Regions from separate parts of the Lactobacillus gasseri ATCC 33323 genome, predicted to be linked through region 2. Evidence: a T-box and tRNA genes for the amino acid it is inferred to sense, from the RefSeq annotation. Region 2 holds a T-box; the other regions hold tRNA genes.
What was found. The T-box of region 2 lies ahead of leuS (leucine--tRNA ligase). A T-box ahead of a tRNA ligase gene usually reads a tRNA of that ligase, here a tRNA-Leu.
Positions count from the first base shown of each region.

Region 1 (11,203 bases), 940 kb from region 2:
GCGGACAGAATTTGAAGCTGTGTTTGGACCAAAACGGCAGCTTCATTATCTTAATATGCGGGATAAGAAGTACAATAATAATCCTGGAGTAGTTAAGCATGATTGGGTTCAAGCAGATGTGATTACGATTAACTATGAATCTTTACAAAGTAAGCTGAACATCATCAATGACTTACTGGATTCTAAAACTATGTTAGTTTTTGACGAAGTTCACCGAGTAAAAGGTGTCGGTGGTCAGCGTGCTAAGGCTGCTCTAAGTCTTAGTCAGGCACCGCATTATCGGTACGTTTTAACTGGAACACCAATTCCAAATGGCTTTAGAGACATCTACAACTTTTTGCATTTGATGTACCCTGATGAATACTCATCCTTCTTTGCTTGGGACCTAACAACCTTAAACAATATTGATTCAGAAGATGTGAACAAAAAACTGTCATCATTTTTCTGGCGGACCAATAAAGAAGATTTACATGTACCAAAACCCGACCCCGACATTATTAAAGAAGTTGAACCATCAAAGAATCAGCAGATGTTGTCACAGGCTATTTATGAAACTGAAAATGGTACTTTGGCTACTTTTATTAGATTGCTGCAAGCTTCAACTAATCCAGAATTACTAGCAACCAACATTAACTATAAAGAGTTAGGTCTTGTAGATGCGGATTCTGGTGTTTGGGATAAGCAAGCCTCAACTGTGGAAAAAGAAAATGCCAGCAGTGGGGATGCTTATAAGAAATATAATCTGGCCAAAATTGAGTCACCCAAGTTTGAACTGGGCATTGATCTGATCGACAAACTAGTTAGCCAGGGTAAAAAAGTTCTTGTTTGGGGGATGTTTGTCGGTACCATGCAAAAGATTACCGATACTCTCAACGGTATGGGAATCAAGACTACATTGGTTTATGGTGCTACTCCAAAACAAGATCGTGAAGGAATGATTAATAATTTCCGTACTGGTGATGCGCAAGTACTGGTATCGAATCCTAATACGTTAGGTGAATCTATTTCTTTGCATCAAACTGTGCACGATGCTGTCTACTTTGAATATAACTTCAACCTGACATTTATGTTGCAGTCGCGGGATCGGATCAATCGATTGGGACTATCAGCTGATCAATACACTCGTTACTATTATTTGATGACCAAAGGTGATGTTGCCCACACTGGCTTTATTGACAGTACAGTGTATAAGAAGCTGAAGGATAAAGAAAAGGTCATGCTCGATGCCATTGATGGTCAATTGCTTGTTCCGGAATATACCGATGATTATCTGCAAGAAGTTAAGGATATTGTCATGGGGAGGTATAAATAATGAAAACTATTCAACCAAATGAAAATATTACCTTAGAAGAACTTCAAGAAAGAGTTAAATATATCTTGTCGTTTAAGCCTCGTTTAGAGAAATTAATGAATACCGATATAGTGCAGGGAGTAGAGATGGCAAGAATCTTACGGCAATTTATTAGTGCCGAGGATAAAGAATTGACTAAAGCAAAGTATGATAGCTTAATAAATAGAGATAAATATTTATCAAATTATAGGGGCTTTATCCGGGAATTTAGACAGTTTGATGGAAACATTACTCCGGAGAATTTGCATAGCTTTATTTTTGAAATCACCTCGGCTCATAGTTCTGTTGAAATGCATGTTTTATTTCCCACAAACGATCAGATACCTTTTTAGGTCCCATATTTTCCCGCAAACCAGTAGCAATTTGGAACTTGCTGTTCATCTCAAAATCAAGGCAATATTGGACGTTATGCAAGCGAGTTAACAAACTCAATGCTTTTTATTAGGCAAAGCAAATTAGTTAGTGTGGCGGTTTATCCAGAATGTGTAATTAACCATAATAGCTCGTGGCATGTTGAAGCAGTGACGGTGCTTGAGAAGAAATAATAATAAATTTTATTAATAGTAGGTGTACTTTTCCATAAATAAGTGGAATTAGTACACTTTTTATTTATGCTGGTTGCTTGAGAGGACTGATAGATTAGGCATACAATTAAAGAAAAGTAATTAAGGAAATTCTGCAAAAAATATCATCTTGTACTTTGCGCGGTAAATGAAAGGAATAGTTATGCATCATAAAAAAATTATCTTCTATATCTTTTTGGCGCTCTGTATGTTTTCAGTGTTTTTATTTATTGTACCTTCAGGAAGCAGGATAGATCCTGGACTTAAAAACTCACAAAGACAGCTTAAAAATTACATGAAATCGAATCATATCAATGGTGTGATGCTCGTTAGCGGAAAAGACGGAAAACCTGTTGTCATTAAGAATAATGAAACGTCTAACAAAAATGACATAGTAAATGTGGATCAACTATTTCCAACTGCTTCCTTGCAAAAGATTATGACAGGAACTGCAATTTATAATTTGCAGCAAAAAAAGGAGCTTGGTTGGAATACGACTTTATCTAAATATTATCCACAAGTTTCAGGCAGCAGCGATATAACGATTCGTGAATTGATGAATCATACAAGTGGATTGATTAATAATGCTCGTCCATCTGAACCGCTTAAAAATCAAGAAGAACAAATTGCTTATATGCTTAAATATATGCAAAACGATCACCTTCATACGTGGGACTATCAAGATGTAGACTACGAGTTATTAGCAGCAATTATCAGTAAGGAAAGTCATTTGAGCTATAACGACTATATTCAAAAAAATTTTGCTAAGCCATTAAAATTGCACCAAATTAAGGATTATTCTGAAGTTAAGCAAAATGAAGTTTCTCAACCAATGAGTAGCAATGTTGACTGGCATAAGGTAGTTGTTACGACATCATCTGATTTTGGAGCAGGAAACTTATTTATATCACCTAATGATTATTGGAAGTTTGTGTATAACAAAGTGTTAAAAGATCCTAAGATGATTAATGAATATGCTCAGCAAGCTAGACGTCAGGCAGTCGCTTACTATGGCGGGGTCTACTTCAAGGGGGATGTTATCCGAGCAGAAGGAAGTATTCCAGGATATAATTCTTGTTTTGTCGCAAACTATAGAACGAAAGAAATGATTATGCTGTTTTCTAATAATATTAATTACTTAACATTAAAGAAAGCATCTGATTATTTGCTTCGTCATTATATGGGGACGGGACTATTTTAATGAAAAAGACGCTGATTGATAAAATTCCAAATAAAGTACCGCAAGAATTGAAGCATTTGATTGCTGGTGCAGATATTTATGACAGTTCGTCATCTCCTGAGGCTCGTGTATATTTTATTGATAGGGATGGCGGTTATTATTTAAAATGCGCCAAAACTGGTACACTTGAAAAAGAAGCTAAAATGACGCAATACTTTCATTCCAAAAATTTAGGCGCTGAAGTGTTGAATTATAGTTCAAACGATCATGATTGGCTGTTAACAAAAGCGGTTGTAGGTAAAGATTGTGTCGATAACGAATATTTAGCTAATCCGAAACGTTTATACGATACAATTGCTACCGAATTAAGAAAATTGCATGAAATAGACTATAGTGACTGCCCAGTGATGAATCGAACGACCGAATATTTGGCAAAAGCTGAAAATAATTATCGGACAGGAAATTATGATAAATCGAGTTTTCCAGACAGTTTTGGCTATCGGTCAGCTGAACAAGCTCATGAAGTTTTATCAGCAGGTAAAGATGCCTTGCAAAGCAAAGTTTTACTGCATGGAGATTACTGTTTACCAAATATTATTTTGGATAACTGGAAATTTTCAGGATTTATTGATCTTGATTGCGCAGGTGTTGGCGATCGCCATATTGATCTGTTTTGGGGAGTTTGGACACTATGGTTTAATTTGAAGACTAATCAATATCGCGATCGTTTTTTAGACGCTTATGGTAGAGATAAGGTAGATGAAGAATTGATCAAAGTTGTTGCTGCTGCCGAAGTTTTTGGATAAAGTATTAAAAAATAGGTACTAGTAAGGAGAAAGTATGAAAAAGTTTGAATATCAAAATAAAAATAAAAGTTTTAAAACTTCTGTAACGTTTTATAATTTTTAAGAGTCAAAAGAAATTTTGAAAAATAAGATAAAGAACTTTAAGCTATCTTGGCCAATTAAGATTAAAATCGAAAAGTAAGTTGATATGGAGAAAAAATGCCAGAACTAAACCTCGAATTACAAGACACACAATGGCCGAAAACCTATATCGATCATGATCGACAAATTGTTCGTGCGATTGTAGTTGACGATCAACAAAAGTATTACTTTGTAAGAGTACAGAGAGATGATGATTTCGGTAAGGGTATCTTCATTGAAACATCTGGTGGCGGAGTTGAAGCAGGCGAAGACCTAACTACAGCACTTAAAAGAGAGCTAAAAGAAGAATTGGGCGTAAATGTCGATATTCTTTGTAAGATTGGCACAGTAAGCGACTATTATAGCTTAATTCATCGGCACAACATTAATAATTACTTTTTATGTAAAATAGTTTCTTTTGGTGAAAAACATCTAACGCAAGCAGAAATTGAAGATTTTCATTTATCAACGTTAAAGTTAACTTATGAAGAAGCGGTTGATGCGTATAAAAAACAAACTAGTACTAAGTTGGGACAGCTGATTACCAACCGAGAATTACCGATTCTCAAACAAGCAGAAGAACTAATAAGCAATTATATGTAAAAAGTGAGATATGGACGATTCAAGTTCATATCTCATTTTTGTTTATTCTTAATATTTCCACATGATTAATATCTTCAATTTCAACTGCGTACCCTGAAATAATTATCTGACTATTATGATAACCATCAACAAAACCAGTAATATCTTTTCTAAATTCATTATTATAGTTACGATTTTTAAGTTGCAATCGAATTTGATAATGGTTGCTAAAAGCTTTAAATAAAATCTTACTTATTTCTTCTAGGTCCATTTCTGTCTCTTTTTTATAAGTAGTATTAGCTTTCTGATTATCTTTATTTATTTGAACAGTATGATCACTTAAGAAAAAGCCACCCCATTTCTGCATTCCACGGTCGTGATAATTTTTGAAAAAATTTTGGATCTCTTTATCAAAATTCGCATTATTCATAAGCGTTACCTCCGTTATGTCCACCAACTAAATTACTGCGTTCAATAGCAGTCGCACCTTTGAGTAGGCTAGAAGCTTTGACTAGCGAAGTGAAACCATGCTCTTTTCGTATTTTGTCAACAATGTGGTCTAATTTATATCTTTTAATTTGCAGATCAAAGTCTTCAAGCATATTTAATTGTTGTGTACCATCAGGTGATAAGTCGGTGTAGCTGACACTAATCGTACGAACGCTTTCTCTATGCCAGTTTTCGCGAAATAAAGCAATCAGTTCTTTTACTAAGTCATGGTTTACATTAGTTGGAGTAATTTTACGTTGAACGCCAAAACCACCGCGTTTAGTAGTTTCCGTCAATTGAAAAAGGGAAAAGCCAATATACAGACTAACTTTGCCCGCTCGTAAATTATGGGCGCGAATACGGGCCGCGACTTGCTCACCAATTTCTCTAATGACCAGTTCTATTTCACGTTGATTGAAATAATCCCGCGTTAAAACTTGAGAGTTACCATAGCTTTTACTTTTGGGATGATATTTTTGTCTGATGATACTACGGTCGACGCCCCAACTTTCTGCCAATAATTGTTCACCAATAATTCCAAATTCTTTTTTTAGAAGATAAGGACTAGAGTGAGCTAAGTCATACATATTGTTAATTCCGATTTTTCTTAACCGATTAGCAGTGCGAGTATTTATTCCCCAAACATCTTCTAATTTTTCTATTTTCCAAATAGTATCGGGGACGTCAAGATAATGCCAAAAAGCAAGCATCGATTTTTTGTGTTTAGCAGAATTATCCATTGCTAGTTTAGCCAAAAGAGGATTTTCACCGATTCCGCAAGTAGTATAAAGTCCCAAAGCATCATGAATATCTTTTTGAATTTTGCGTGCAACATAATAGGGACCATTGCCAAAGAGTTTCCAAGAATCAGTCATGTCGATCATTCCTTCATCGATGGAATACATGTGAATATCTTCGTTAGCCGCATATTTTCTGAAAATATCTAAGACTTGAACGCTGCGCTTAATATAAAGATTCATGTGGGGTTCAACTAGCTTTAAATCAGGGGCTTTCCATTTAGGCGGTAATTGGCGGACGCGCATAACATTATGCAAGCCATATTTTTTCTTAGCTAAAGGAGAGGCTGCCATAATTAAGCCGGATCCCCAGCAACTGTCAGGTTGTCTAGACACAACGGCTAAACAGGTTTCCATCGGATTAAGACCTAAACGAAGCGCCTCACAGGAGGCAAAAAAACTCTTATTATCAATCATAAAAATTAAGCGATGCGGTTCGTAGCGATAGTCATACATAATAATTACCTTTCAGCTGAACGTTTGTTCTTATTAATTGATATTATACGAACAATAGTTCGCAAATGCAACTTGGATTATTTTTAAATTATTTGACTTTTCAATTTTGCCAACTTTTTGGTATGATAGATATGTTCTACAAGTTGCCTCAATGGCGGAATTGGCAGACGCGCAGCGTTCAGGTCGCTGTTCACGCAAGTGAGTGCAGGTTCGACTCCTGTTTGAGGCATATGAAAAAAGAGATATGCATTTTTGCGTATCTCTTTTATTTTTCTATCAATTTAACAGTCTTACTTTCGAACTTAAAAGGCCCCATAAATGTGAGTTGATAAGCAGTTAGCTGTAATTTTTCCCCATTTTGATAATTTGGATTATATAGTGGATCCCCAATAATTGGAGCACCGAGCGCTGCTAAGTGAACTCTAATCTGATGTGTGCGCCCAGTTTCTAGAGTAAGTTTTACCAGTTCCTTATTTTCACATTCTTTAATTACTTCATAATGAGTAATCGCCTTTTGACCATCGAGGCGTACCATTCTTTTTCTTTGATCGTCAGGATCGTGCCCAATGGATAAAGAAATTGTTCCGCTTTGCTTTAACTGGTTTGATTTAGAAACCCATGCTAAGTATTCGCGGTGCAAGGTTTTATTAGTTAATTGCCGATTTAAGATTGGAACAACAGCCGGATTTTTAGCCACTAATAATAAACCATTTGTAAGCATATCAAGGCGGTGAACAATAAAGGGACTGTAGCCTAGGTAAGTAGCACAATCATTTAACGCAGTATCTTTTTCATCTAAATTTGGGTGCGTTTTTTGCCCAGTAGGTTTATCAATTACTAGAATATCTGAATCTTCATATACGACTTTAGGTAATTTTCCACTAGCAGGATAAGTTTGTTGGTCACTTTCGACATGATCTAGATAAATATCAATCTTGTCACCAGCTTTTACTAAAAAATTAAGTGGTAAGTAATGATCATTAATTAAAATCTGTTTTTCAGTACGCAAAAAATGACGCCATTTTCTTGGAATTAATAATTTGCGCATTAATTCGTTAACACTTATTGGTCCTAAATTTGCAGGATATGTAAGAAAATAATGGTATGTGGTCATCTTTTCCACCTTATCTAATTTTTAACTTTTAAAATACTAGTTTTCAAATAAAGATATGCTAAAATCGTCATATTAGGTTTATTGACGAAAAGGGAGTTTTAATTTTATGCATTCCCAAAATCACGAGTTTTGGCATCGCGTTCATTTAGCGATTAAAAACTTCAACCACCGTTTTCAAATTTGGCGTTGGTTAATTTTAATATTGCTGTCGTGTTGTTTGTTCGTTTGTACTTATTATACCGTTAAGGTAAAAACTTCAAACATCTCTAACATGAAGGCAGCTCTTTCTACTACAACTACTATTTATGATAATAAAAATCAAAAGGCGGGTTCGCTTTATTCGCAAAAAGGTTCTTTTGTAGAATTAAGTCAGATTTCGCCTTATATTCAAGATGCTGTGATTGCGACAGAAGACCGAACTTTTTATAAAAATCCTGGTTTTAGTGTTAAGGGAATGGCTAGAGCTGCCATAAGTAGTGTAATTCACCACGGTATTGTCGGTGGTGGTTCAACGCTAACGCAGCAGCTAGCAAAGAATGCCTTACTAACGCAAAAGCAGACTTTTTCTAGAAAATTAGAAGAGCTCTTTTTTGCAATCGAGATTAATCGTGTCTACTCTAAAAAAGATATTCTAACCATGTACTTGAACAACGCTTACTTTGGTAATGGTGTTTGGGGAGTTCAAGATGCTGCAAGGCGTTATTTTGGTAAAAATGCGAGCGATGTAACAGTAGGTGAAGCAGCTACTATTACCGGGATGCTGAGAAGTCCCAGTTATTATAATCCTATTGACCATATGGATAATGCAATTTCACGGCGTAATGTTGTGCTAGGCTTGATGGCTGATACAGGGAAGATCTCTGAGACTCAGGCTGATAATGCTAAAAAGACGACATTAACTTTAGAAGATACATTTTCTCAAGAAGATGGTTATCGCTATCCTTACTTCTTTGACGCAGTTGTGGATGAAGCAATTGATCGTTATGGCTTAAAAGAAGAAGATGTAATGAACAAGGGCTTAAAGATTTACACTACTCTTGATACTGGCTATCAAAGTGCCTTGCAAGACAGTTTTGAAGAAAGCTGGAATTTCCCGTCAAATGCTAGTGATGGAACCAAAGTTCAAGGTGCAAGCGTCGCAATGGATCCTAAGACGGGAGCTGTTCGAGCAATAGTTGGCGGAAGAGGGCAACATGTCTTTCGAGGCTATAATCGTGCCACGCAGATGAAGCGTCAGCCTGGTTCAACGATGAAGCCACTGGCTGTTTATTCGCCAGCTCTGCAAAGTGGCTATCACTACGATTCTGAACTTTCTAATAAATTACAAAAATTTGGCAAAAATGGTTATGAACCAAAAAATGTTGATAATCAATACTCAAATAAGATTCCAATGTATGAGGCTCTAGCACAAAGTAAAAATGTTCCAGCTGTTTGGTTATTAGACAAAATTGGTGTCAGCAAGGGTGTTCAATCTGTTGAAAACTTCGGCATTCATGTTAATAAGAGTGACCAAAACTTGGCTTTAGCTTTAGGTGGTTTGTCGACTGGTGTTTCTCCAATGCAGATGGCGAGAGCTTACAGCGCTTTTGCTAATGAAGGAAACTTGCCAAATCAGTCTTACTGTATTACTAAAATTACTGATGCTAGCGGGAATGTAATTGCTCAAAACAAGAATCCTGGCAGTCACCGAATAATTTCTACTAATACTGCAAAAGAAATGACCTCTATGCTTTTAGGCGTTTTCACTTCTGGTACTGGTAGATCAGCTCAGCCGGCAAACTTTAGAGTAGCTGGTAAAACTGGATCAACAGAGGTGCCAGATAGTTATGGCTTTGGTACGAAAGATCAATGGATTGTTGGTTATACTCCAGATGTTGTTTTGTCAACTTGGGTTGGTTTTGATAAGACGGATCAAAATCACTACATGGAAGGAATTTCTGAAACAGGAATTACGCACCTTTATAAGTCTGAGTTAGAACGCTTGCTGCCATATACTTCGCAAACGCAATTTAAGGAAAAGAGCGCTCAGCAAATTTCTCAAGATACAGGTGCAAATTCAGACTGGCTCGGTAATATTGGAAAACAAGTACAAAAAGGAATCAATGATACTGGGTCTAAGTTTAACGAATGGTATAATAACCTTAAAGGACTTTTAGGTCAGTAAAAATAAAGGAGATTTAATTATAAAAATGGTTAATATTTATGATAATGCCAACCAAATGGCAAAGGACTTACAAGAAACTGAACAATTTAAGGATTTAAAGAAATCTCTTGAAAACTTAAAGAACAAGCCAGAAAGTTTAGACTTGTACCAAAGAATGGATAAGCTTCAACAACAAATCTTGGCTGCTCAAAATTCAGGTCAACCACTTTCTGACGATGTTAAGAAAGAATACCAAAAGATTAACGAAGAAGTTCGTAATAACGACGAATTAAAGGACATGATCACTAAGGAACAAGCTCTCTTCCAAATGATTAATGATGTTCAACAAGCTATGACTAAGCCGATTGGCGATTTATATGATGATTTAAAGGCAAAATAATTAATATGAAATTTATGCATTTGGCCGATGCGCATTTAGATAGTCCTTTTCAAGGACTATCTTTTTTGCCATCTAATGAGTTTAATAATATTAAACAGTCAACCCAAAAGTCGTTTATTAAAGCGATAGATACCGCACTAGATCAAAAGGTAGATTTAGTTTTAATTGCAGGTGATACTTTTGATTCGGTTCATCCGAGTCCACAAAGTCAGCTGTTCTTTAGTCGTGAGGTTAAAAGACTTACTGATCAAGAAATACAAGTTGTGATGATTTTAGGAAATCACGATTATTTAAATCCAGATGAAATGATTTTACCGCAAACGCCATATTTTAAACTTTTAGGTCCTGATGAACAGGTAGAAACTGTAGAGTTTAAGACTAAGTCTGACTTTCCTTATACAGTCGCCGGCTTTTCTTATCAACATAATCATATTGAAGTTGATAAGATTAGTGAGTTTCCCAACAAAGGGGATAATTTCACTTTTGGTTTAATGCACGCTGGAGCTAAGACTACTGCAGCTTATCAAAATGTCTACGCTCCATTTACCACAGCAGAAATTAAAGACCTAAATTATAATTACTTTGCCTTGGGGCATATTCATTTGCGCCAAACTTTGAGTGATAAGCCACCAATTGTTTATAGTGGTAATTTACAAGGCAGACACATTAATGAGCAGGGAGCAAAGGGCGTTTATGTCGGTACAGTAGATGAATCAACCAAAGAAATAAGCCTTAATTTTGTTGAAACAGCTCCAATTATCTGGCAAATGGCGACTTTGAATTTAGATCAAGTAATTTCTCAAACAGTTTTAACAAAACAAATAGTTGAAGTTTTAACTAAAAAGAATAAGCACCAGACTTTATTTGGTTTAACAATTCAAGGTGCCCAATACTTAAGTGAACAAGAGCTAGAATTGGTTAATGATAGTGATTATTGGCTTCAGCTTGCTAATTCTTTAAGGTTTGATTCGCGACCTGTGAAAGTTTATTTGACCAATAATGAAAAACTTCAACTTAAGACAGCTGATAAAGAAGCTTTTGATCAAGCGGAGAATGAAACGTTTGAACTAGATAAGATTTATTCTTTAGCTAATGATTTAAGCAAAAAGAGCGATTATGTTGCTGATCTTTTGAAACAGCCAGAATTTATTGAAGAAGTAAAAGAATTAGCACAAGTTAAATTGGGACAAAAGTTAAAGGAT
Region 1 covers NC_008530.1:1,438,080-1,449,282, reverse strand. Annotated here, with positions in the region: gene LGAS_RS07165 (SNF2-related protein) at 1-1,312, shown strand, start outside; gene LGAS_RS07160 (hypothetical protein) at 1,312-1,683, shown strand; gene LGAS_RS07155 (serine hydrolase domain-containing protein) at 2,078-3,115, shown strand; gene LGAS_RS07150 (aminoglycoside 3'-phosphotransferase) at 3,115-3,900, shown strand; gene LGAS_RS07145 (NUDIX domain-containing protein) at 4,099-4,623, shown strand; gene LGAS_RS07140 (hypothetical protein) at 4,649-5,032, opposite strand; gene LGAS_RS07135 (Y-family DNA polymerase) at 5,025-6,344, opposite strand; tRNA gene LGAS_RS07130 (tRNA-Leu) at 6,490-6,573, shown strand; gene LGAS_RS07125 (RluA family pseudouridine synthase) at 6,610-7,458, opposite strand; gene LGAS_RS07120 (PBP1A family penicillin-binding protein) at 7,565-9,622, shown strand; gene LGAS_RS07115 (YlbF family regulator) at 9,648-10,001, shown strand; gene LGAS_RS07110 (metallophosphoesterase family protein) at 10,007-11,203, shown strand, end outside.
Region 1: it has a tRNA-Leu gene. The T-box ahead of leuS (leucine--tRNA ligase) is inferred to sense a tRNA for this amino acid. The anticodon was not compared.

Region 2 (11,203 bases):
AAGCCCATTTAGCATCTTATTGCTATTAGTCATCAAAGTATTTCTAAAATAAGTTTTTGCTACTTTAGTCGTATTTAAAACTTCAGGATAATCTGTAACTAGTTTTCGCGCAATAATTGCCATATCATTAGCACTCATTTTGTTTTCAATTGTCGTTGTCATCCCTAAGAAATTTTTCTTTTTCTCTGGTAAACCATCAACCGTCACAAATTTAACATTATGAAGTTTCCATTTATTAGCTTGCTGCCGCATTTGATTTAAAAAATTAGTCTCATTTCCACTGACTGCAATTGCTAGCATACGAGCTGCATTATTAGCTGATTTTATCAAAGCTGCATCATACAGCTCTTTAACAGTATATTTTTGACCTAGATTAAGCGGTACGCTGGCATAATCAGGATTAGAACCTAAGTTAATGATCTCTTGAGTGGGACTAACAGTTGTATCCCAAAAAATTTTCTTTTCTTTAATTGCTTTTAGAGTTAAATAAGTAGTTAACAACTTAGTCATTGAAGCAATTGGCAAACTTTGATTAGCATTTTTAGCGTAGATGACGTTTCCATTCTTGGCATCAATTGCTACAGCGGATTTAACATTTAAGTCCACTTGATTAGCATGATAATTTGACGGCATGCTATTCGGACCAAAGTTGTTTTTCCACAGCAAAAAACAAACAGCAATTACTACTATTCCTATTATCCACAAGAAATTTTTCTTAGACTTTTTCTTTGCATGTCTCATCCTGTCACCTATTTCTTGTTATGTATTTTAACTTACTTATCTTTTACTACAACTTTTGTGCCTACAGGCAATTTTTCATATAGCCATTTAGAATCAGGAATGCTCAAGCGAATGCAACCATGAGAGGCTTGAGTTTTACCAAGTTTCTTTGCTTCATTCTTCATGATTTTATTATTACCATCTGTTGGGACTGAATGAAAAAGATAAGTTCCATGGCCGTGCCAGCTAATATAAGTACGTGCGCCAACCTGGAGACTCTGGTTAAAAAAGGTTGCTCCTCTTTCAGCTTCGACAGCATAAGTTCCAGTTGGTGTTGCAGATTTTCCATTATGATATACACCACAAGAGGCAAGCATTGTATAGACTGGCTTGTTGCCATCCATAATATAAACACGATTGCCCTTAATTGACACTCTTATCCACAAATTACTTAAACTTAATAAATCAGGATGTGCCTTACTTTCGCTTTTAACCTTCCAGCTGCCAGCTGGTTGTAAATCTTCAGGATCAGAATATGGTAGGTTGGAATTCTTTTGTGTAACTTTTTTAACTTTTGGAGCCACTTTTTTGGTTACTTTACTGTTTACTATTTTATTTGGAGTTGCAAGCGATACATTACGATGAGGAAATAAAATAATTGCTAATACTAAAATAGCTAGTATTGTTCCAATAATTAAAACAGAATTTTGATATCTATTTATCTTTTTCATTTTATTCACTTCTCATATTTTCTCATCATTGCGGGAATAAGTGCTGACAGCTGTGTCGGTCGAACAATATATTGTTTCACTGCAATTTCATCAGCAGTTATTGAATGGAGACCCACAGCACCTGCGACAGTTGCTAAATTAGGTGTAAATTGTCCGCAGAAACCACCAATAATTCCAGCTAAAGTATCTCCCATTCCGTCAATCGCCATTCCGGGATTACCAAAAGGATTCTGATAGATATTTCCTGCTTGATCGTAAACTTTAGTATGGTTAGATTTTAATACTAAAATTGCATTTTTCCTGGGAACTAACTCATTTAAAAAAGCTTGATTCAATTGATCAGTCTGATCAGCAATTTTTATTTTACTTAATCTTTGCCATTCCATCTGATGAGGTGTAAAAATTACTAATTTTGAGTTTACTGGCAATATGTCTTTTTGCTGACTAATTAAATCAAGTGCACTTGCATCTAAAATTAATGTTTGCTTTAAGGTAATGCTATCTCTAATAAGAGCTAAAATATCGCGTGCCTGATCATCTAAACCAAGTCCCATTCCGCAAACTACTACATCAGAACTCACAATTAGATTTTTTAACTCATCTCTTTTTTTCCAATCAAGAGCCATAATTTCAGGATCTCGTGTATGTAAAGCGCTAATATTTACTGAATCTGTCGCCACAGTAGTCAAGCCAGCACCACTGTTTAGCGCTCCTTCTGCAGACATAATGAGCGCACCACCATATTTTTTACTTCCGCCAATTAATAGTACTCGCCCATAGTTTCCCTTATGTGTAGCACTTTTTCGCTTTTTAATTACTTCAGATATTAGTTCTTTTGAAATACTTTTCATTTTAATCTTATCCAAAAAAGCCCATCTAACCGATGAGCTTCAACCTTATAATTTATCGTTATTTTCTTTTTCTGCAAGTTCAACAGCATATTTTGTTAATTTATCAGCAGCTACTTCTCGTGCATCTGTTTGAACGCCTAAAGCATAATGCTCAAAATTATCTTTTAACTCTTCAGAAATTGAATTTTCATATTTTCCTAGTTCGCTATCACTAAATGGCTTAAGGAAATCAGTTATATTGTCAAACAAACGCTCCATTGCATAACGAAGTTTTTTATCATCAACATGCTTATTCGATGAAATTTGCTTTTTAATTCTTTCAAGGCTGTGAATAGTATGTGGGAGTAAGATATATTCATCTTTTCTTCTTTGCCAAACAATAACACCAGCAGTTTCGATGTCATTTAAATTATTTTGCACTTCATCTAAATTACTATCTGCGCCAAAAGAATAGCTTAATGAATTGTCATCTAAGTAAGCTGAATAATTATCATGCTTGTCATCGACGCTCCCATCATAGTTATCCAAAAAGTCACGTGCTGCATTAATATCATGTTGCACTTCTCTCTTTTGAGCGACACTCAAATATTCTGGATCATAATCTTGATAAAGATGCGTACCTTCTTCAAACTGAACTAGAAGTTGTTCATCTTGCGAAGCTTTTAAGATCTTATCTATCTTTTTATATGTATCGGTTCCTAAATAGAAATCTTTTTCATCAATATCAAAATTGAAATTGTTATAACAGGTATCACGCAACCCTAACAAGGTCATATATGTATCTTTTTTCAATTTTGTCCACCTCTTTCAATCGTTATTTTACTCTTTTTCCAGATAAAGCGGGGAATTTTTAATTTATTGTTCCTATCGCCGTTGTTCATCTAAAATGTTTTTAAAATTCATCAGATTATTTCTTCGCTGCTCACTGAGTGTTGTTGTACCTGAGTTAACATACGCTTGAAACAACTTCCTAATTACTGGCTCCCACACTTCTTTTTGACCGGAACTATTCTTAATTAGTCGAGTAGCCAATTTGTATGTGGTTTTAGGCGTTAATATATTTTTAAAGTAAATTTGATTAGTATCACTAACAGTTAAATACAACATTTCAATAAAATCTCTTCGTTCAGTATCAGTAGTATTTTTTAGCCATTCAGCAATTGCCTTCCAAGAAATTTCAGACGTGCTATCTAGTTGTTTTAAAGTCACAAACTTGTCATTTTTAACGCGCCAATTAAACATGTCATGCTGAAGGATATTCACACCGGAAGCTGCTACAATTGTGCAATAATCTTTTTCTCCAATAAGATCATCTTGAAGTATTCCAATTAGAGAGCCCTGCGGGATATATTTGTGAATCTTACCTTTTAATTTTAAAAATTTACTTTTTAATCGCGCTTGGTTATGAAAGCCAGGTCCATCAAAGCAGTCAATTCTGACGATATTAGCCAGATCGAATTCTTTTAAACCTAATGCAACAGCAAAAGCTAAATTACCTCCTTTAGAATGACCACCAATATAAAATTTCCCGGGAAATTTATCTTTAATTTGGCGATAATATGAACGAGCAAAATAATGAGCTGGTACCCAATCCCTAAACGACATATTAAAGTTCTCTTTCCAACCAATAGTCGTCGCTGTTGTTCCACGGTAAGCAACATAATACTCACCGTCAGCAATATTAAAGGTAACAGCATTAAACTGCATTTGTGTTTTTGCATCTACCTTACTAACGGCTCGATACCAAGCTACATTTTTAAAACGTGGATTTTTAATCATAATCTTGATTAATTTTTCAGTATTTTTTCCACCGAGATTTCCTTGCGTTAAAGTTTTAATTTCATCATCTGAAGTCAAATCTCGTAAATTAGTAACTTGAGGAAGAAGTTCAAAATTGCAATATGCTAACTGTGAAAAGATCATGCTATCTATCTCATTTAAAGAAACTTCACTAAAGCTTTTTCTTTCTTTTGCAGCATATACAAGCATATTATCCATTTTTTCTTCCTCACTTTCTCTAAAATATTATATAATGAACTTCCTTGGCAGGGGCAAAAAAGGAAACTTAGCTATAATTACTAAGTTTCCTTTTTCTCTACATTCTTAAATTCTAATATGCAATCTTGCTAATACCCGGTTAACCTTTGGTCCAATGATCTTTTGTGCTAAACCAAATTTCAATGATAGGAATGCATACAAAATGCCACCAATGGCAACAGCAAGTATTACTAAAATAAAGGAAGTTGGACGCCGTTCAGGCGAAATGATTTTTCCACCAAAATCAACCACTCCAGTAACTACGACAAACATAGCCATTGAGAAAATTGCAATTCCAATGAATCTTCTCGATGTGCGACCACTATTATATTTGTATCTAACCTTTAAATGTTTCAAGGACAGCCAAATAGTGATAATTAATCCAATATTTGTAGCTAAAAGTGGCCCATATACCTTAAATAATTGAATCATTGGTAACTGAACCGCAAATTTAATAATGATTCCCAAAACTAAGTATTTTATTGCTAGTCCATTTTCTGATAAACCTTGCAAAATTGCCATTAAAACCGTAAAAAGTCCAAGACTGATTGCTGTAAAAGATGACAAATATAAGACATTTGAACCTAATGGATCATAGCCATAAAAAATCGTATAAATTGGTGTTGCAATTGCAGCCATCCCTAAAGAGGCGGGAATCATCACAAATAGGAATAATTCCAATGTGTTCTCAATTTGACTAGAAATGCTTGCATAGTCGCGTCTTGCATGAGCACCCGATAAAAGAGGAATGGCTGTTACTGACATCGCAGTAGCTAAAGACACGATAATCATGATTAATTTATTGGCATTTAATCCAAATAAGGCATACCATGATTCAATTTGATCAGAACTTGCATGAACAAACATCGCAATCATTGGGTGAAACGTATATTGGTCAATCAATTGAAATAGTGTAATTCCTGAATCAATGATAATAAATGGAATTGATTGATTAATAATTTCCCAAAAAATTCCAGCAGTTGAAATCTTAATTGCATGATTTGAATGCTCCATCAATGCATTTAATTCATTTCTTCTACGGTATAAGAACCAAACTAAAAGCAAAATTCCAAATACTGCACCAATAGCTGCAGCTAGATTTGATTGAACAACAGCATGAACATAGGAACCATGTTGAACTTGCATGATGATATATGCTGTTAAAAGCATCCACAATACACGAGCTAATTGTTCAACAAATTGAGACATAGCTGGTGGCATCATGTCTGCATAACCTTGGAAATATCCACGCATAATACTCAAAATTGGAATAATTAAAACTGCATAAGATAAACTTCTCATTACAGCAACTTGTCGTGGATCACTTTCTGCCCCATGTAAGAGTGCACCAATAATATTGTCAGTGGCTAAAATCGGAGCACCAAAGTACATGATAGCAGCACAAATTACGCCAAAAATTGCCATCAAAATTAAGCCACGTCTAAACAGCTTACGTCCAATGTCATATTCATTTAGAGCATTATATTTCGCTACTTGCTTAGCAACTGCACCAGGAATACCAGCCGTAGAAATAATGATAAATAAGCTATAAATATTATAACTTTTCGCTGTTAGGGCATTAGCAATATTTCCATGGCTTCCCATCCAGGCATACCAAGGAATAATATACAATGCACCTAAAATTCGTGACACAATAGAGCCAAAGGTCATCCATGCGGAACCTTTGACCATTGTCTCTTTAGTATTTTTAGTATTATTTTCCATAAAAATAAATTTTCCCTATATCCAGTTAAGCGTCTGAATTATATATTACTCATTAATGTAAACAGTATTTACAAATATTAATTATTTAGGAAAAACTTAAATTACTTAGCAACAATGTTAACGATCTTGTTTGGAATAACAATCACTTTCTTAACATCTTTTCCATCTAAGAATTTTTGAACATGGTCAAGAGAAAGAGCTTCTTTTTCTAAAGCATCTTTAGCAGAATCTTTAGCAGCCTTAAATTTTCCACGAAGTTTACCATTAACTTGAACCATAATTTCAACAGTTGATTCAACTAATTTAGCTGGATCATATTCTGGCCATTTAGCATAAGAGATTGATTCATCATGACCAAAGACTTGCCAAATTTCTTCCATCATGTGTGGTGCCACTGGAGCAAGCAACTTAACAAAACCTTCAGCATATTCACGTGGAATAGTCTTAGCCTTTTGAGCAGCATTTATAAATACCATCATTTGACTAATTGCTGTATTAAAGTGTAAGGCATCAAAATCTTCTGTAACTTTCTTAACGGTTTCAGCATAAACTTTATCAAGTTCACCGTCATTTTTGTCAACAATTCTTTCTTGCGGAATTGCTTTTAAGTCGAGATCGTTAACAAATAGACGCCATACGCGATCTAGGAACTTCTTAGTTGAAGCTGGACCATTGTCATCCCAGTCGATTGAAGCATCAAGTGGGCCCATGAACATTTCATACATTCTAAGTGAGTCGGCACCATATTCATCAATCACATCGTCTGGATTAACTACGTTACCCTTAGACTTAGACATCTTTTCGTGATTCTTCAAAATCAAGCCTTGGTTATACAAACGTTGGAATGGTTCCTTGGTTGGTACAACACCTAAGTCATAAAGTACCTTGTGCCAGAATCTAGCGTAAAGAAGGTGACGAACTGCGTGTTCTGCACCACCAATATAAAGGTCTACTGGAAGCCATTTTTTAAGTAAGTCATAATCTGCTAATTCTTTATCATTGTGCGGATCAATATACCGTAAGTAGTACCAAGAAGAACCAGCCCAGTTAGGCATCGTATTAGTTTCACGCTTACCTTTTCGACCATTTTTATCAACAACATTTACCCAGTCAGTTAAGTTAGCAAGTGGGCTTTCTGGAGTACCAGATGGCTTAATGTCAGTTGCATGTGGCAGACGAAGTGGTAATTCATCTTCAGGAACTAATGAAGTAGTGCCATCTTCCCAATGAATAACAGGAATTGGTTCACCCCAGTAGCGTTGACGAGAAAAGTCCCAGTCACGAAGTTTATAGTTAACCTTCTTTTGACCAGCATTGTGATCTTCAAGCCATTCAATCATTCTCTTCTTAGCTTCTTCATTATCTAGGCCGTCTAAGAAGTCCGAATTAATATGCTTACCATTACCAGTGAAAGCCTCTTTTTCTAAATCTCCGCCTTCAATAACTCGGTTAATTGGTAAACCAAATTTAGTAGCAAAAGCATAATCACGATCATCATGAGCTGGCACTGCCATTACTGCACCAGTACCGTAACTTGCTAGGACATAATCAGAAATCCAAACTGGAACTTCCTTGCCATTAACAGGATTAATTGCGTAAGCACCTGTAAATACACCGGTCTTATCCTTATTCAAATCAGTTCTTTCAAGGTCAGACTTAGATTCAATTTTCTTAATGTAAGAATCAACTGCCGCTTTTTGCTCAGGAGTAGTGATTTCTTGAACTAATTTACTTTCAGGAGCAAGCACTGTGTAGCTAACACCAAATAAAGTATCTGGACGAGTAGTAAAGACATCAAAAGTCTTATCACTATCTTTAACCTTAAAAGTAACTTGTGCACCTTCTGAACGACCAATCCAGTTACGTTGCATTTCTTTAACCGGTTCTGGCCAATCTAAATCGTCTAGATCTTCAAGTAAGCGATCTGCATAAGCAGTCATCTTAAGCATCCACTGACGCATATTACGACGGTAAACTGGGTAACCACCACGTTCAGTTTTACCATCAACGATTTCTTCATTGGCAACAACTGTTCCTAAATCTGGTGACCAGTTAACAGGAACTTCAGCTTCATAAGCTAAACCTTTTTTGTACATTTGTTCAAAAACCCATTGGGTCCACTTGTAGTAATTAGGGTCAGAAGTTGTTACTTCGCGATCCCAATCATATGAAAAGCCAAGCTTATTAAGTTGTTTTTTAAAGTTAGCAATATTTTCTTTAGTAACTTTTTCTGGATCTTCACCAGTCTTTAATGCGTATTGTTCTGTTGGCAGGCCAAAAGCATCCCATCCCATCGGATGAAGCACATTATAACCTTGTGCTCGCTTCATTCTAGAGATAATGTCAGTTGCAGTATAGCCTTCTGGGTGTCCTACATGAAGTCCCTTGCCAGATGGAAATGGGAACATATCTAAAGCATAATAATTTTTCTTCTTAGGATCATTTCCTGTCTTAAAAGTATCATGCTCTGCCCAATATTTTTGCCACTTTTTTTCTACGGTTTTGTGATTGTACACCTAAATCTCTCCTTAAAATTAAAAAACGCCCTATGATAAAAAATCATAGGACGAACTTCATTTTCGCGTTACCACCTAAGTTCCACACAGATTATGTGTGACACTCATGCCCCTTAACGCGGAAGGCAAACGATAGACTTATCATTAGGGTAAGTTCACAGCACAACTGTTAAGCTTTGCACCTAACCAGCTCATCTCTAAAAACAATTATGACTTGTTACTACTCCCTAGTCTTTATTTTTTTATGGATAATGATTATAATTTACCACATCTACTAGAAATTACAAGGGGAGAAATTTTTTTGAAAAAGAAAGATAACAATTTAGTCGTTCACGACACACTGGTTCCAGGATTTATTTTTTTAATTCTCTATGTAATCTGGGCCCTCTTAGTCATATATAAAAATCCATTTATTCATTCTTTTGACCAAGCAATTATTCATCTTATTTCTAATAACAACCCAGTCAGCGTAGCAATTGCAACTAAGTTGACTGTGATTGGGAATACTAGTACTTTAACAATTGCAACTATTGTTTTATTCATCGGCTTGCTTATCGCCAAAAAATTTAGTTATGCTTTCTTTTCGGCTGGATTAATGATATGCGCCAATGGCTACAATTGGATTACTAAGCATGCAGTTGAACGTCATCGTCCTTTAGTTCATCACCTAGTTTTTGCAGATGGTTATAGTTTTCCATCAGGCCATTCTGTTGGCAGCGCAACTTTCTTCGGAATTCTAATTATTTTAACTATCTTATTAGTCAAAAATAAATTTTGGCGCACTACGCTAATTACTATTTGGCTTATTTTTCCACTGTTTATCGGTTATACTCGAATCTTCTGCCATGTTCATTATCCTTCTGATGTAGTCGGTGGGTGGCTAGAAGGTACTACTTTTGTTCTGCTAGGCTTTTCAGTTCTCTACCATTCTTACTTAAAAAAGCATAAATAAAAAACGCTAACTGAGATCTAATCTAGACTAATCTCAGCTAGCGCTTTTTATTTGGCAATTTTCTTTTGCCTATAGAGTTGATTAAGAATCAAAGATAAAACAATAACAATTAGAGAAACTACATATACAGACTTTAACCCGCTCAATAATACTTGTCTTAAACCAGGTATTAAATTAGCTGCTAAATGTTTAGCCTTATCAGCAGAAACAATATCATTCATCATCTTTTGCGTTAAATTTGGATAATGCGCTAAATGTTTGGCTACGACCATATTAAAAGTAATACCATAGATCGATACCATCATCGTCTGTCCTAAATATTTCATTAGTGTATTAAAACTAGTCGCAACACCAATCTTATCGCGTCCAACCAGTACTTGAGAGCGAACTTGTGAAGCTGTAGTAATAGCCCCAAAAGCTGTTCCGTTAAAGGCCGCAATTAGACAAAATACCCAAAACGATGTGTAAATTGGAACTAAAATTAATGCTAAATCGGCAATTATCAAGATAAGCAACATATAATCATATGTTTTCTTTATCCCCCATCGACCTAACATACCACCAATTAAAAATGAGCCTACGATCCACATTAAAGAACTTGGTGTTACTGCAAAGCCAGCAACAGACGCACTTGTAGCATTTATCCCTTGCATCCAGGTCGGAATGTAAAATTCAAAACCAATTACTACGCCAGAAATAAGTAGTGTAATCAAGTTAATCATTGTAAATTCTTTACTACTCAACATATCTAATGGCATAATTGGATCTTTTGCCCTTTTCTCAGTTTTGAAAAAGATAATAGCTGAAATAATAATGATAGCGACTAAGCCTAGTAAGACTAAATTTAAGCCATCTTCTAACTCTTGTAAAAATATCATTAAAGCCAACAAAAAGATAACCAAGCAAGTTGTTCCTTTTAAGTCTAACGTAGAATTACTGCTGGTTTTCTTTTCTTTTAAGAAGAAGATGACCAAAAGAAAGGCTATGATTCCTAATGGCACATTAATATAAAAAATCCAATGCCATGAAAGATGCTGTACAATAAATCCACCTAGTAAGGGAGCAATAACAGAAGCTACTCCCCAAAAGCCTGAGTTCAATCCTAACATCTTGGCTCTTTTTTCAAGCGTATATAAATCAGCGATGATTGTAACTGCCACTGGCTGAACAGCACCTGAACCCAATCCCTGAATCACACGAAAGAGGATTAGTTCTACCATATTTTGAGCAATTCCGCAGAGCGCAGAACCAACTACGAAAACTGCAATTCCAAATAGAAAAACAGGTTTCCTGCCGATACTATCAGCTAATTTTCCATAAATTGGTGTTGAAACAGCAGTCATCAATAAAAAGATGGAAACTACCCAATTCATGATTTCTAATCCATTCAGATCAGAAACAATAGTTGGCATGGCCGTTGAAACAATAGTACCTTCAATTGCAGTCATAAAGGTCGTCAAAAAGATGGCAATCGTGACAATTTTAGTATTACTCTTATTTTGCATGCTCACTCACATATTTTTTCAAAGCTTCTACTTTATCAGTATGTTCCCAAGGTAAGTCAATATCTGTTCTTCCAAAATGTCCATAAGCAGCCGTTTGACGGTAAATAGGTCGTCTTAAGTTAAGCATTTCAATAATACCAGCTGGTCTTAAATCAAAGACATTTCT
Region 2 covers NC_008530.1:484,110-495,312, reverse strand. Annotated here, with positions in the region: gene LGAS_RS02285 (D-alanyl-D-alanine carboxypeptidase family protein) at 1-741, opposite strand, end outside; gene LGAS_RS02280 (L,D-transpeptidase) at 774-1,451, opposite strand; gene LGAS_RS02275 (NAD(P)H-hydrate dehydratase) at 1,457-2,302, opposite strand; gene LGAS_RS02270 (hypothetical protein) at 2,348-3,094, opposite strand; gene LGAS_RS02265 (DUF2974 domain-containing protein) at 3,167-4,300, opposite strand; gene LGAS_RS02260 (putative polysaccharide biosynthesis protein) at 4,406-6,064, opposite strand; gene leuS (leucine--tRNA ligase) at 6,166-8,580, opposite strand; T-box leader at 8,624-8,824, opposite strand; gene LGAS_RS02250 (phosphatase PAP2 family protein) at 8,825-9,532, shown strand; gene LGAS_RS02245 (MDR family MFS transporter) at 9,580-11,037, opposite strand; gene metK (methionine adenosyltransferase) at 11,027-11,203, opposite strand, start outside.

Region 3 (11,203 bases), 870 kb from region 2:
TAATCAAGTCATCAAAATCCATAATTTGATCACGCTTTAAGCGGTGCTGATATTCCGCATAAACTTGCGCTGTTACCTTTTCAAAGGGACTAGTTGCTTGCGCTTTGAAATCTTTGGGTGTAAGCAAGTCATTTTTACCATTAGAAATAGCACCTAAAATTGCTTTGGGATCATACATTTTAGGATTAATATTAAGATCTTTTTCAATTCGCTTAATTAAAGTTAACTGTTCCGCCGAATCAGCAATTGAAAAGTTATTAGAATAACCGATCTTTTCTGCATCACGGCGTAAAATTCTCACGCATAAGGCGTGAAAAGTTGACATCCAAACACTATCAGCAGCTGGCCCTAAAAGTTTTTGGACACGTTCTTTCATTTCAGTTGCAGCCTTATTGGTAAAAGTAATGGCTAAGACATTCCATGGCGCAACGCCTTTTTCTTCAATTAAATAGGCAATTCGACGTGTTAAAACTGATGTTTTTCCACTACCAGCTCCAGCAACTACTAAAAGTGGACCCTCAGTACACTGCACAGCTTTTTTTTGCTGCGGATTTAATTCTGCAAGAATTGTTTCTTCGCTCATTGCTTCTCTCTTTCCTGATAACCTAAACACTAAAATAGACTTGTCTATTATAACAAAAAACGACGATAGCTTTTACCTTAACTATCATCGTTTTAGAATTAATCATATTGCGTTAAATTGAACTCTTTAATTAAATCAATTAGCTTTTTGGCATAACCTGGATCAGTCGCATAACCATCTGTTTCTAAAGCTTGCGCTTGACTTATATAATCCTTAGCAGCTAAAACATGCTGATATTGATTTTTATTCCAGCTAGTTCCATTCACAAATAGCCGCGTATGTGCCTGAATAGATTCTTCATAAGAATTATAAACTTGAAAACGGCCAGTTACAGTTTCCCAGTGATCATTAACAAACTCTGAAGTCGTCAACTCCCGACTAGTATTAGGATCAGTTCCCTTGACGCCAAACAAATTATAATATTTTTTTGAAAGTTCGCTTTGACCAAAATTACTTTCTAAGCATGCTTGCGCAATGGTAACACTTGGAAATAAACCATAAGGCTTATCTGCTCTTTGAGCAATCGGAGCTACTATTTTAATAAACCTTTCTTTACTTTGAAGAGCACGTTCCTTTTCTAATCGCGCTTGCCTTAATTGTTCATTAACTGCGACCTCGTGACGCCAGTACAAAAAGCCTGATAAAATTACTACCAAAGTAAAGCAAATAGCAAAAGCTCTTGCAATTACATATTGAATATTTTTTTGACGGCGTCTACGTGGCATTTTAACTCATCTTCCTTTTCATTACTTGCTTCAAAGGCATTGTAATTGCTGGAGTAAGGATAGCAGTAAAGATTGCTTCTACAACGCCATTAACACCTAAAACACTTAATAATATTGCAATTAAAGGAGCTGAATTTTGAGTTTGACCTAAGCTTTGAAGTAAAGCAGCTGGATTATTCATAAACCATAAACTAGTAATACTAATCACCAATAAAGTATTAGCAAGTGACGTACATAAGCCAGCAATTGTATAAACAATTGTCTTTTGAAGTTTTGATTCATCTCTTGCAGCTTGACCGATCATCCCAGCAATAAAGCCAGCTGCTGCACGTGGAATTAAAGCAATAAAGATATTTCGGAACAGCAACATGCTGACAATATCGCCAGGTTGCGTATAAGCGACAAATAAACTTAATAAACCCCAAAATAAACCAATCGACGTACCAAAACCAGGTCCCATTAAGCAACCAGCTAAAGCAACGGTTAGGGGAATAGTTGTAATTGAAGGTAATCCCGGTAAGATTCTAATGTAGCCAATGTAAGGAACAAAAGTTTGAACCAAAATAATTGCAACAAAAATAGCACTAATGGCGATTCTAAAAGTCTTTTTATTAATCATAGTCTTTCCTAGCTTTATCAAGTATAACTTTAACAAAAAAGGAAGCCGCATTTGCGACTTCCTTTTCTTAGTGGTGCGGGCGAGAAGACTCGAACTTCCACGATCTAAAAGCGATCACAAGATCCTTAGTCTTGCGCGTCTGCCATTCCGCCACGCCCGCGGTACTTAACTAATATACCAAATAATTTTTCTTTTAGCAAATGGAAATTTTATTTTTTACTTATTTCTTCTAACTAATTTCAGTCTTCCACCGCATTTGCCGCAGCGATATCTTCTTGTGTTTACTTTACGAACACGAGGATATCGAAAATGGCAGTCTTCGCATTCATAAAGATAGTTTTTAACTTGTTTGCGTCTTAAACCAATATCAGGCGTATAACGACTACCACCAACCTGAGCTAATAAATTCTTAAAATCACGATTGCGATGCTGATAGCCAAGCCCTGCCAAGTGTAAATGATAATGCGTCAACTCATGCTTAATTATTCCCACTAAGTCTGAACGATATTTTTCATCTAAAAAATGACCATTAATATCAATGTGATGGTCATTGAGGAAATATCTACCTCCAGTTGTTGTCATGCGATTATTAATCTTAACTTCATGCCTGAAAGGAAGGTGAAAATATTTTAATGAAATTTCTTCTACTAATTTTTGTAAGTCTGCTTGATTCATTATTTTCGAATTAATTTTTGATATAAACTTGCCTGTCTTGGAGAGGATATCCTTCTCTTTAGACCGATCACAATTTTTTGCTTTACTGATTGCTGCCCATCTATCCAAGTACCAGTGAACAAGTGAATTGAATACGAGTCTTTACTTGGATTGCATAAAAAGCCATCTGGGTAAACATGAATCCCGTCCTTTAAAAGCTGTTCGCTATTACCTATTTTTAAGCCGTATTTTTCTTTTAAAATATCAGTTACAGACAAACTATTCACACCAGCCATTTGATTATTTTCATCAAAAGTAAACTCTTTGTCTTGATAATAATCAAGAATGTCTTTTATAAATGGGTGATGCGCTTCTGCGCCAAAAATAGCAGCTGACAAGTAGTCATTATTTTCAAAGCCAATAAACGCCTGATTCTTTAAAAGTGGATCTAACTTCTTAAGAACTCTAACATCCGTATCTAAATAAATTCCGCCTTGTTCATAAATCGCACGAGCACGAATATAATCAGACACAAAGGCCCATTTTTTAGCTTGATAAGCTTCTTCAAGATAACGATTTTCATGCATATCAAAATTATCTTCATTCCACTCAATAATTTCATAGTCCGGCAACTTCTTTTTCCAAGTCGCAAGACACTCTTTAATTAATGGCGACTTAGGGTTGCCTCCTACCCAGACGTAATGAATTTTTTTAGGAATCATCTTTTTACCTTTCTAAGAAAGCGGGTTATAAAATCCATGATATCTTGATTAAAATCAAGTTTCATCATAAACATAATTCCAGCATAAATAATTAACATTAAAATTGACTTAACAGCCATATTTACAAAGCTCGACCTAATTAAATTAGGCATGAGCATCCCTGCAATTAACGTAATTATTCCAATCAAGAAGTACTTTGGCACGTCGCTAAACGCATTTTTAAAACTGTAATCATCTCTCACGATCCAAAGCCGCAAAATTAGCACTACAAACTCCGTAATTAAAATTGCCACTGTTGCTCCGCTGGCTCCATATGGTCGATCAAGTAGCGCTGCTAAGACAACTTCGATAATTGCTCCAATCACAACTGGAATCGCATATTCTTTGTCTCTCCTGTTAGCTAGTGCAAACTGATTAGCAAATACTCCACCCATCGGGATCATAATGATTGTTAATGCAAAGAAGAACATCAAAGGCGTCATTGGGATAAACTTTTGACCGAAGAAAAATGGCACAAATTGCTTGGTATTAGCCATAATAATGACTGCAAATAAGGTTCCAAGCATCGTTGTTGCTTCCAGTGACTTCTTTAAGACAACTTTCTGCGTTTCTTTTTCTTCACTAGCCATCTTCGGCATGATAACTAAAGAAATACTAGTAATTACCCCCAAGATCATATTAGAAATTCGCTGCGAATTATCATAAAAGGCCACCTGCGTTGAATTACTAAAAAAGCCCAAAATTGGTTTATCAAGCGACGTATAAATTTGCGTCGCTATCTGCGGAATCATCAAGGTAATGATTGAAACAATAGTGGTCTTATATTTATAAAAATGGTCAACTGGTTTGCCTACATAGCGATGAATATCAAGCCAAAAGACAAAAGATCCCAGCATTGTCGAAACTGACATGATTAAAAAGTATTTCCAAAGATCAGCTGGTGACTTAATTAATAATAAAATCAAAACTACACTAGCCAACTTAACAGCAGTATTTTTTAGCACTACTCGACCAAAATCAGCTAGTCCCTGGAAAAACCAAGAAATATCGACTTGAGCCGAGATCAAATATGGAACCATTAAGATTAAGTAGTTCCAGTATTGAATATGAAAAATGTTGGTAATTAGTAAAGTAATTAAAATAGTCACTAAACCAGCAATTGCTTGAAAATACCATAAACCCCAGAAAGCTTCTGTTAACTCTTGGGGCGTACCATAAGTTCTAGTTCGAGAAACAGTTCGAATTCCAATGTAAGAAACTGACAAAGTACAAAATACCATCAGAAATTGTACTGTATTATTTACACTGCCATAAATACCATAAGTCTTAGGTCCTAAAACCCGAGATAAATATGGAACTGTAATTAACGGTACTAAAACTAAAAAGATCTGATAGACCGCATTATATAAAATATTAAGAAAAGTTCGCTTCACTACTTTTTCCTCTAAAACTTCTTTGTCATGTAATTAAAGATAGGTTCGCAAGAATTAAGATTGTCAACCTCATCAATTAACTCACGCCAATAAAAACGTTGCTCTTTATATTGATGATCGTCAGGATGCCTTAAAACTTGCAGAAGTTCTTTTTGTGAATTAACACATGGACCGGGTGTAACATCCTCGTATGGACTCAATAGTAAACCACGTACTTTTTCGTACTGCTTTAAATAATTAGTAATAAAAATAATTGGCTTATCTAAGTACAAGTAATCAAAATAAATTGATGAAAAGTCTGTAATTAGGAAATCTGTATTTCCGAGTAGTTCATATAAGTCGAGATCGTTTTTAAATAAATAATCATTATTTAAGAAGGCGATGTTTGAAAACTGACTGTTAAAATCCTCGAACATCCGCATTTCATAAGGATGAAGCTTCACAATTAAATACTGATGCTTTGCTTTTAAAGCATCATTTAATTCATAAGGATCAAAATCTTGAAAAGCAAAATAATTATATTTTCTTATCTGCTCCATAACAAACGGATCTTCTAACTCATAACGAAAAGTTGGCATGTAAATTCCGATATGTGCTTGATCATCCCTAGTCTTAAATAAATCTGCTAGTAATTCTTCTTTAGAGATTGCTGGATGATTAATGTAATCAATTCTAGGAAAGCCCAGTTTTTGATATTTTTTACCTTCAATTGCCATGCAAGCGCTCATTAAGCTTTCGTAGAGGTCAGAGCTTGAAGTTACCATATCTGCATTTTTATGCCATAGCTTTTGATTACGCTTATTATCTCGATAGCGCGTATTATGCGCCATAAAGCCCATTCGCTTCAATGGCACGCCATGCCAGAATTGAATATTAACTTGATCTCGTCGTGCTTTAAAAGGCTGATGTGTAGTAATTACATATTTAGCTGCACCAATTTTCTTCCAAGTTTCCCATGATAAGTGAGAAGATGGCCAAGGTTCAACTAAGGTAATGTTGTAATCAGGATGATTGGTCTTAATATTTTTATAAAATAAATAGCCGTTTGAGCCAGATCTACCTGAGCCATTTAAAACTACAATATTCTTTTCTTTAATTGGTCGAAGACTTGCAAGGAAGTTCATTCCCCATAAGTACAAGCGAAAAAATAAACTTTTCATTTAGATGTTCCTCAGTAAATGGATAAACATTTGTATATACGTCTTATTGTTCATTATTAAGGGTATAAAAAAAGCTTGAGTAAACTCAAGCTTTTTTTGATTATTTGACAAAACTTTATTTTCTTTTCTTCTACTATTCCATTTCATTTTATTTCTATATTTTCCATTTAAAGTTTCATATAATTCATAACTAGATAGACCTTTATAGATTGGAGATTACAATATGAACATTGGCGAAGCATTAAAACAATATCGTACTAGCGCAGGACTGACTCAAAAAGAATTCACTCAAAATATCCTTTCTCCAGCGCATTACTCGAAAATAGAACGTAATCTACATGAAATTTCAGCAAATGACCTGCTAAAACTGTTGAGTCAAAATAAAATACGTTATTCAGATTTTTTCTCATCCCTCGATCAAAACAACGTAAACGACCAAGATGAAAAACTTAGTGAGCAATTATTATCTGCTTACTATGATCGAAATCTCGATAAAGCAAAGGAAATCTATACTCAAATTAATACATCTAATGATGATTTACTTAAATTACAAGCTCAACTTATTCTCAATACTCTACAATCAGGTCGTCATAAATTTCCTAAAAACAAAGATAAAATTATACAAAAAGTCTTTTCAGGTACTCATTGGCTCAATGATTCTCACAAAATTCTGATATTAGCTACCTTTATTGAAGTTCTTGATCCCTTTGACTTACCTTTCTTTTTAAATCAAATTTATCAGAAATATCAAAACAATCTTGGTAAACAAACTCTAAAAATTCAAGAAAGCGTTGCATCTTTCTGTATCAACTATTTATATTCAGCATCCCAAAACAGAAATATTGGTTCAACTAATAAAGCTATTCAACTATTAACTCAATTAACAGAATATCCCGAATTAGGTATTGAGAAAATTATAGGTTATTACTATCATTGTTACTTTACAAATCAAAAAGAACAATTAAAGACCATTATTACTATTTTAAAGAAAAGTAACTTAAGTAAAACAATAAATATCTTGCCACAATAAACTGCATATACGCAACTCGCTGATCAATTATGCAAAAAAAATCCTCTTCATTACGCAAATACCTTATCATTTATCTCATCTTAAATGAAAAGAGGAGTAACAATGAAAAAGTTTATCAACAAAAAATTTTTTGCCTTAAGCATCTTGCTTTCATGCTTGAGTGGCTTAGAATTGCCTTTTGGAACTTGGTCATATTCAGAAATATTCTCTTTAATTACTGAAAAAAATATTCCTAATACTATCAGGATGGTAGCAGTTATTACTATTGCCCAAATTCTTTTGGTCATTATTAAGTATTTGAATACACGGATACTTAACAGAAATATCGCTTGTTTTAATCAAAACGTGCGTGAATTTCTAATGAAAAGCAACTTTATTGAAATCAGTGAAAACAATGTATCAAAGCAAATTTCTTTTCTTTCAAATGATCTTAACTTAATAGAAGAGAACTATTTGAAGCAACTTTTTCAATTAATTTCAATGATTGTAACAATTGTCGGTACTTCAATAGTTGCAGTTGGCAATAGTTTTTTATTAACTTTAGTTTTTATTTCATTCGCTATTTTTTCAAGTATTATCCCTAAGTTTTTTAGCAAAAAAACAGCTCAACAATCAAATAATTGGAGTACTTCTACTGGAACTTACATAACATTTATGTCCGATTTTTTAAAGAATATTAGGACAGTTTTAAATTACAATGCATTAGATACCTTTATTAAAAAAGGGCAAAAAATTATTACTCAATCTACTGAAAATAAGAGATTACGTGATAATACAATTGCTAAAAGCAATTTTTGGGTTAATATATTCGTTTATTCTTTTGACTTTTTACCTATTGGAATAGGAATAATTATGGTCATCAAAGGGATGCTTACTCTAGCCTCATTTGTAGCTGTCCAATACTCCAGTACTTGGATTATTAACAGTTTTTACAGTATTAATAGCTGCCGTAATCAAATGTCATCAGCCAAACCTATGATAGATAAGCTACTTTCTTTTAAACCAGAAGAATTTGACAAAAATATTCCTAATTCTAACCTAAATACCTTAACCCTTAACAATATTAGCTTTGGATATAAGCCAGGAGAATTAGTACTAGACAAAATCAACTTAAAAATTAAAAGAGGTGATAAATTATTACTTACTGGTAAGTCTGGTCAAGGAAAGTCTACTCTTCTTAATCTTTTAACTGGTCAACTAAAACCTACTAAAGGAAACGTGCTCGTCAATGGGATGACCAATCAAAATTATACATTTAGTGAGGTACAACAGACTTCTCAAATATTTAATGATACTTTACTTTTCAACCTAACATTAGGTAAAAAGTTTGATGATTTCAAAATTACAGAAGCTATCAAAAAGGCTGGACTATTGCCATATGTTAATCGGTATGGCTTAAATACGATTATAGAAGAAAATGGAAATAACTTATCTGGCGGTGAAAAGAAACGAATAGAATTGGCACGAGCTTTTCTATATGAAAGAGATTTTTTAATTGTTGACGAAGGGACAGCTTCGCTTGATCCCATCACAGCTAATCAGATTCATGAAGTGTTCTTAGATTCTCCATTAACAGTAATTGAAATAGATCATCATATTCCACCTAAAATTATGCAAATGTTTAATCATCATTATGATCTGCACAATAAACGATTAGAACGTATATTTTAATTTATAAAAAATGTAGCTAGAAAATTTAAACTAGCTACATTTTTACATACATATTTTTTATTTACACTTAGAAGATAATATTTATTATTTTCTAGCAGTACGTCTTTCAAAGAACTTAACAATTTCAACAATGATAATCATCAAAAGTCCTGCAATAATTACAACCAACCATTGCATCCCATCTAATTCAGTCACATCAAAAATCTTAGTTAAAAACGGAATTTCCACTGCAGCCATAACTAAAGCAGAAATAATAATTGCTCCGTTGAACCACTTATTTTCAAATGTTTGTCCTCTAAAGATTGACTTGTGAATAAATTTAGAGTTAAAGGCATGGAACAATTGAATTAAGCCTAAAGTAAGGAAGGCCATAGTTAAAGCATCTGCATGTTGCATAGCTGCGTTTCCAACGTGAGGTCCGACATGTAAACCAAACTGATATGCACCTAAAACTAAAATACCTTCTAAAATACCTTGATAAATAATCGAACTTGCAACACCGCCGCTAAAGAAGTTTGATTTTCTACCACGCGGCTTCTTCTTCATAATTCCTGGCTCTACTGGTTCAACACCCAAGGCAATTGCTGGTAAGGTATCAGTAACCAAGTTAATCCACAACAATTGCACTGGCATTAGAATATCCCAACCAAGCATTGTCATCATGAAGACTGTTAAAACTTCACCAACGTTACAACTCATTAGGTAAAGAATTGCCTTTTGAATATTCGCAAATACTTTACGGCCTTGCTTAATTGCTTCAACAATTGTTGCAAAGTTATCATCAGCTAATACCATATCAGCTGCACCTTTTGATACTTCAGTACCTGTAATTCCCATGCCAATACCAATGTCAGCTTGCTTTAAACTAGGTGCATCATTTACACCATCCCCAGTCATTGCAACGATCTTATTATTTGCCTGCCAAGCTTTAACAATTCTAACCTTGTTTTCAGGAGATACACGAGCATAAACGCTGTAGTCTTGAACGTGCTTGTTAAAATAATCATCTGACAACTTATCAAGTTCAGCACCTGTAATTACGGACTTATCTTTGTCTGAACCTGCTTCTAATATACCTAAACGAGAAGCAATTGCAGCAGCAGTGATTTGGTGGTCACCAGTAATCATAACTGTTCTAATACCAGCGCTCTTGGCTTCTGCGACAGCGGCTTTAGCCTCTGGTCTTTCTGGATCAATCATTCCGACTAAACCAGCAAAAATTAAATCTTGCTCAACGTTATTAGTAGTTGGATCGTCATAAGCCTTATCCACAACCTTGTAAGCCAGTCCCAAAACACGCAAGGCTTGTTCAGCCATATTCTTGTTAGAAGCTAAGATGTTTTCCTTTTCACTGTCAGAAATTGGTGTTACTTGACCCTTTTTTTCGATCTTAGTTACACGTTTTAATAATTCGTCAGGGGCACCCTTTACAGCAACAAAGAATTTATCACCATAATGGTTAACCGTCGACATTAATTTTCTCTCTGAATCAAAAGGAACTTCTTGAACACGGCTATCTTTCTTAAGTAAATCTTCAACTTTGACATTTTGATCAAAGGCATATTGAATCAAAGCTGTTTCAGTTGGATCTCCTAAAAGCCGTCCACCATCTTCAATTTTAGTGTCGTTAGCCAAAATCATGGCCATCATAGCTGGATTATCTACCTTAACTGCCTCTTCATCATTATGAAGTTCACCATCATAGTAAACTTTTTCAACAGTCATTTGATTTTGCGTTAAAGTACCGGTTTTATCAGAACAAATAATATCTGTTGCACCTAAAGTTTCAACAGCAGGTAGCTTTCTAACAATCGCCCTATGCTTAGCCATCGTTTGCGTACCAAGAGCTAAAATAATCGTTACAATTGCCGGTAAACCTTCTGGAATTGCAGCAACAGCTAAGGAAACAGCAACTAAGAACATGTCAATAATTAACTTATTAGTTGGCTCGCTTCCTTGCTTGGTAAACATCCCCACAACAAAGACAATTACACAAATTGCTAAAATCATGATGGTTAATGTCTTACCAAGTTGATTTAAGTTTTCCTTTAATGGAGTAGCTGTTTCATCGGCATTGTTTAACATTGTCGCAATTTTACCGACTTCAGTCTTCATTCCAGTTCCAACTACAATACCTTCTGCTCGACCATAAGTTACATTAGTATTGGCATAAGCCATATTAACGCGGTCACCTAAAGCTACATCATCAGCTTTTAAGATGTCGCTATCTTTTTCAACCGGAACTGATTCACCAGTCAAAGCAGACTCTTCAACCTTTAAACTAGCTGTCTTAGCTAAACGCATATCAGCAGGAACAACGTCTCCTGCTTCAAGTAGCACAACATCACCCGGCACAATGTCCGTACTTGGAATTTCTAAAATTGCGCCTCCGCGCCTTACATGAGCATTCGGCGTCGACATTTCTTTCAAAGCATCAATTGCCGCTTCTGATCTAGCTTCTTGAATCACGCCTAAAATTGCATTTAACAAAACAACAATCATAATAATTGCTGCATCAGTCCACTCATTAGCTACAACTCCTGACAAGACTGCAGCTACAATCAAGACAATGATCATGAAATCCTTAAATTGATCGATAAAGCGCA
Region 3 covers NC_008530.1:1,510,371-1,521,573, forward strand. Annotated here, with positions in the region: gene pcrA (DNA helicase PcrA) at 1-583, opposite strand, end outside; gene LGAS_RS07470 (glycoside hydrolase family 73 protein) at 682-1,308, opposite strand; gene LGAS_RS07475 (ECF transporter S component) at 1,310-1,927, opposite strand; tRNA gene LGAS_RS07480 (tRNA-Leu) at 1,999-2,087, opposite strand; gene LGAS_RS07485 (SprT family protein) at 2,144-2,602, opposite strand; gene LGAS_RS07490 (glycosyltransferase family 32 protein) at 2,602-3,303, opposite strand; gene LGAS_RS07495 (oligosaccharide flippase family protein) at 3,300-4,736, opposite strand; gene LGAS_RS07500 (CDP-glycerol--glycerophosphate glycerophosphotransferase) at 4,748-5,896, opposite strand; gene LGAS_RS07505 (helix-turn-helix domain-containing protein) at 6,120-6,926, shown strand; gene LGAS_RS07510 (ATP-binding cassette domain-containing protein) at 7,029-8,597, shown strand; gene LGAS_RS07515 (calcium-translocating P-type ATPase, PMCA-type) at 8,682-11,203, opposite strand, start outside.
Region 3: it has a tRNA-Leu gene. The T-box ahead of leuS (leucine--tRNA ligase) is inferred to sense a tRNA for this amino acid. The anticodon was not compared.